DNA from 2 places in the Clostridium acetobutylicum ATCC 824 genome. Region 2 is predicted to be linked to the other one. Evidence: a T-box and tRNA genes for the amino acid it is inferred to sense, from the RefSeq annotation. Region 2 holds a T-box; the other holds one or more tRNA genes.
What was found. A T-box is a leader RNA that pairs with one kind of tRNA and senses whether it is charged. The one in region 2 lies ahead of leuS (leucine--tRNA ligase), so its partner is inferred to be a tRNA-Leu.
Positions count from the first base shown of each region.

Region 1: it has a tRNA-Leu gene. The T-box ahead of leuS (leucine--tRNA ligase) is inferred to sense a tRNA for this amino acid. The anticodon was not compared.

Region 1 is NC_003030.1:3,353,421-3,355,622, forward strand. It holds gene spoIIE (stage II sporulation protein E) at 1-698, opposite strand, end outside; tRNA gene CA_RS16490 (tRNA-Met) at 943-1,019, opposite strand; tRNA gene CA_RS16495 (tRNA-Met) at 1,026-1,101, opposite strand; tRNA gene CA_RS16500 (tRNA-Leu) at 1,112-1,201, opposite strand; gene CA_RS16505 (S1 domain-containing RNA-binding protein) at 1,457-1,864, opposite strand; gene CA_RS16510 (FtsB family cell division protein) at 1,909-2,181, opposite strand.
Region 2 is NC_003030.1:752,815-755,016, reverse strand. It holds gene CA_RS03520 (J domain-containing protein) at 1-259, shown strand, start outside; gene CA_RS20110 (hypothetical protein) at 342-515, opposite strand; tRNA gene CA_RS03510 (tRNA-Gln) at 857-933, shown strand; T-box leader at 1,024-1,219, shown strand; gene leuS (leucine--tRNA ligase) at 1,267-2,202, shown strand, end outside.

The DNA of each region.
Region 1 (2,202 bases), 1.3 Mb from region 2:
CCAGCTGCTCCTGCTGAACTTCCCTCTATATATGAAATAGCAATTACAAAAACCATAGCTAAAACGTTTCTTATCGATACATTATAAATATCAAAATTTCTTGTTCCTGAAATAACTAAAGCCACCAAAACTGACATGCTTATTATCTCTTCATTTGTAAAAAGATGTTTTGTTCTTATGTTATCAAGGCATATAATTCCATACCTAATAATATAATATACTGAACAAACACATGCTATCTCAATTAAAGTAAATATAAGTGCTGATTGTACTGTTAATTTTTCAACAAGTATTTTAAACATAATAAATTCTATCAATAAAAATATTGCCGAAGTTACTAACTTCTTTATATCTTCTTTTTCTTTCATAACCACCATAAGCAGCGTAATAATAATTACACCAATCTCATACATAACGCTATCTTTCACTTCACCGCTAATCGATATATAACCAACCAAACTTCCCACAGCTGCTAAAAACGAAGCTTTATCATTCTTCTTATATATTAAAACGCATGCTAAAAAAGCTATTCCGAATGGTACCATAGAATTTATCATTACAACTCTACTTATAGCAAATGAACTCACTGCATAAATTAATACTTTTAATATAAATAGTTTTTTTATATTTTCTACTTTTGTATCTTTTTCTGATTTAGGTGCTCTTTCATATGTAATAACTTCACTATTATATAGCATATCAACATCCCCAATCTATAAACCACATATTATTCTATTTCAAATAGCAATATGTAAGTAATTTCCATATCCAGTTTATCTCCTATTATATCAAATGCTTTTGGAAATGTTTGTCAATTGTTGGATGTTTATTTTATTTTTTTTAAGACATTTATCCCTACAATAATTTATAAAATTTAGTTAAAATAAAATTCTACATAACATAAAAAAGAAGCTTTCACATACTTGTGAAAGCTTCTTGACTTGGTAGCGGAAATAGGACTTGAACCTACGACACTTCGGGTATGAACCGAATGCTCTAGCCAGCTGAGCTATTCCGCCATATTATGGTTGCGGGGACAGGACTTGAACCTGTGACCTTCGGGTTATGAGCCCGACGAGCTGCCAGCTGCTCCACCCCGCGATATTTATATTGGTGCCGAAGACCGGAATCGAACCGGTACGATGTGATTAGCATCGCAGGATTTTAAGTCCTGTGCGTCTGCCAGTTCCGCCACTTCGGCATGTCACTCATCAGCGACAATAACTATTATATCCCATAGCTATATAGATGTCAACAATAAATTTAAATTTATTAAATAAAATTTTATATATTAGTATTTTAAAACACTTATTTCTTTCATCAACCAGCTTTTATCAAGGCTTATACACTATCGTAATATAATATAAAATATTTAATCTTCTATCTCTTTTTCTGTACTTTTTCACAAGAAAAAATAAAACACGGATTTTATCCCGTGCTTAAATTCATATTTTAATTAATGACTTGTGTTTTTCTTATATCCTCTTGTTCTTGAATCTTGATGCCTTTTTAAATCCTGGAATTTCTCTTCACTATCCTTCAAAAATCTTGATAGCTTATCTTCAAAATTAACGGCATTTTGAGTATTTTTCTTTTCCCAGTCAATTTCAATAGGTTTAACTGATTTTTTGTGATCAATAGCTTGCTTTATTGATAAACTTATCTTTCCATTATCATCTACTGAGAGAACCTTTACTTTAACTTTATCTTTTTCTTTTAAATGATCATGTATATCCTTAACGAACGAATCAGCTACCTCAGATATATGAACTAAACCTGTTTTACCATCAACCTCCACAAATGCACCAAAATTAGTAATGTTAACAATAGTACCTGTTAAGATACTTCCTGCCTTTAAGGTCATATAAAAAGACTCCTCCTTGATATTTATTGTGTATTATTATATTTTTACTTCTTACTATCTATTACAGGGATTTCGCCTTGTTTTATAAGACCTAATTTTTCTCTTGCAAGCTTTTCAGTATAACTATCAGTCTTAGATAATTTGATTTCATCCTGTAATTTTTGATTTTCCTTTTTCAAACCGTCAATATTCTTTTGACTTTCTGAAATGTTTTTATTTATCCTGTTTATGGTTATTTGTTGATTTACAAAAATATAGCCCATATTAATCAATACAATAAAAAAAACTATATATTTGATTTTTGAACTCAATTTCATTTTTGTACTCAATTCCCCTTC
Region 2 (2,202 bases):
GTTCTTTCTTATGGGAAACGTCTATTTAAGACGTGGTTACTACGATAATGCATATAATCATATACAAAGGGCTTGTGATTTAAATCCTTCTAATCCTGAGTATATGAATGCTCTTCAAAGCCTAAGAACGCAAAATAATAGCTATAGAAATCCATATAATTCACGAGGATATGCAGATAGAGATTCTCAACTATGTAATTTATGTGTAAGTTTATGGTGTGCTGATACCTTGTGTGACTGCATGGGTGGAGGCTGCTAAAGTAAGGGAGTTGATGTTAATTGAGTAAAACTCAAAGCCTAACACGTGGAAGTATTTATGCAGCAGTATGCATTGTATTTATTTATTTATCTACCATAATTCCTGCTGGTAGACTTTCCTTTTTAGCAGCAGCATCTTTAGTAATTCCACTTTCAATTCTCACTATTGGAATACGGAGTTCACTTATGGTATATGCATCTACTTCAATCTTAAGCTTAATACTTTTGGGTTTTAGACAAAATGTACTTATATACATCTTATTATTTGGAAACTTTGGTTTTGTAAAATTATATATAGAAAGAATACGAAAATTACCTATTGAACTACTTCTTAAGCTTATTTATTTTAATGCTGTAATTTTCGTAATATACACTTTATACAAAACTTTATTTTTAAACACTATGTACAAAAATTTCCCAATTTATATTATAGTTGTAATCCTTGAATTTATTTTTCTACTTTATGATTACATTGTTTCTCTTTTTGTGCTTTATATCAACAGGCACATCATAAAAAATTTAAAATAACTATTGACATATTATAAAAAATTGCTATAATATTAATTGTTGCTGTTAATGAATACAGTTACAATTTTAATGCCCTATAGCCAAATTGGTAAGGCACCTGATTCTGGTTCAGGCACTGTGTAGGTTCGAGTCCTGCTAGGGCAGCCAAAAGCTTCAATATTAATTGAAGCTTTTTATTTTATCTTGACAATAAATTTTAGTTATTTTATAATTGTTTTAATTATATTATTTGAATATTTAAAAGCTTTGAACAAGAGTAGTAATATTTATTTATTTTAAGAGAGCTGTTGCTTGGTGAGAAACAGTATTAAAAAATATGAACTCGCTTGGGAGCTTATTTGCAGAAAAGCAAATACGGTAAATCCGTTAATTTTTTAAGTGAGGTATTTCCTAACTTGAGTGGTACCGCGGAAGTAATGCTTTCGTCTCAATCTGAGACGAAAGCTTTTTTTGTATATATTAATTTTAGGAGGTTATACAATGAGTACTTATAGTACAAAAGTTGATGAAAAATGGCAAAAAAAATGGGAAGAAACAAGTCTGTATAAATTTGATGAAAATAATCTCGAAAAAAAATTATATGTTTTGGAGATGTTCTCTTATCCTTCTGGCGCAAAGCTTCATGCAGGACACTGGTTTAACTATGCTCCAGTAGATTCCTGGGCAAGATTTAAAAAAATGACTGGTTATAATGTATTTCAACCAATGGGCTTTGATGCATTTGGTCTTCCTGCTGAAAACTATGCTATAAAAACAGGAATTCACCCTAAGGACTCCACATTAAAAAATATTGAAACTATGGAGAAACAGTTAAAATCTATGGGAGCAATGTTCAATTGGGATCATGAGGTAATAACTTGTACGCCTGATTATTATAAATGGACTCAATGGTTGTTCTTAGAACTTTATAAAAACGGTCTTGCTTATAGAAAAAAAGCTCCTGCAAACTGGTGCCCTAGCTGTAATACGGTTTTAGCAAATGAACAAGTAGTAGATGGCTCTTGTGAGAGATGTGGAACAGAGGTTATAAAAAAAGATTTGACTCAGTGGTTCTTTAAAATAACTAATTATGCCGAAGAACTTCTCCAAAAATTAGATGAGCTTGATTGGCCTGAAAAAACAAAGGCAATGCAAAAACATTGGATAGGTAAATCCAAAGGTGCTGAGGTAACCTTCAAGGTTGATAACAGTGACTTAAAATTTGATGTATTTACAACAAGAGTAGACACTCTATGCGGTGTAACCTATGTAGTACTTGCACCTGAAAGCCCTCTAGCTGATGAGCTTACAAAACCAGAATATAAAGAAAAAGTTGAAGAATATAAACTTCAAGCTCAAAAGCAATCTGAAATTGAAAGACAATCACTTACAAGAGAAAAAACAGGAGTATTTACAGGCTCTTATGCAATCAATCCT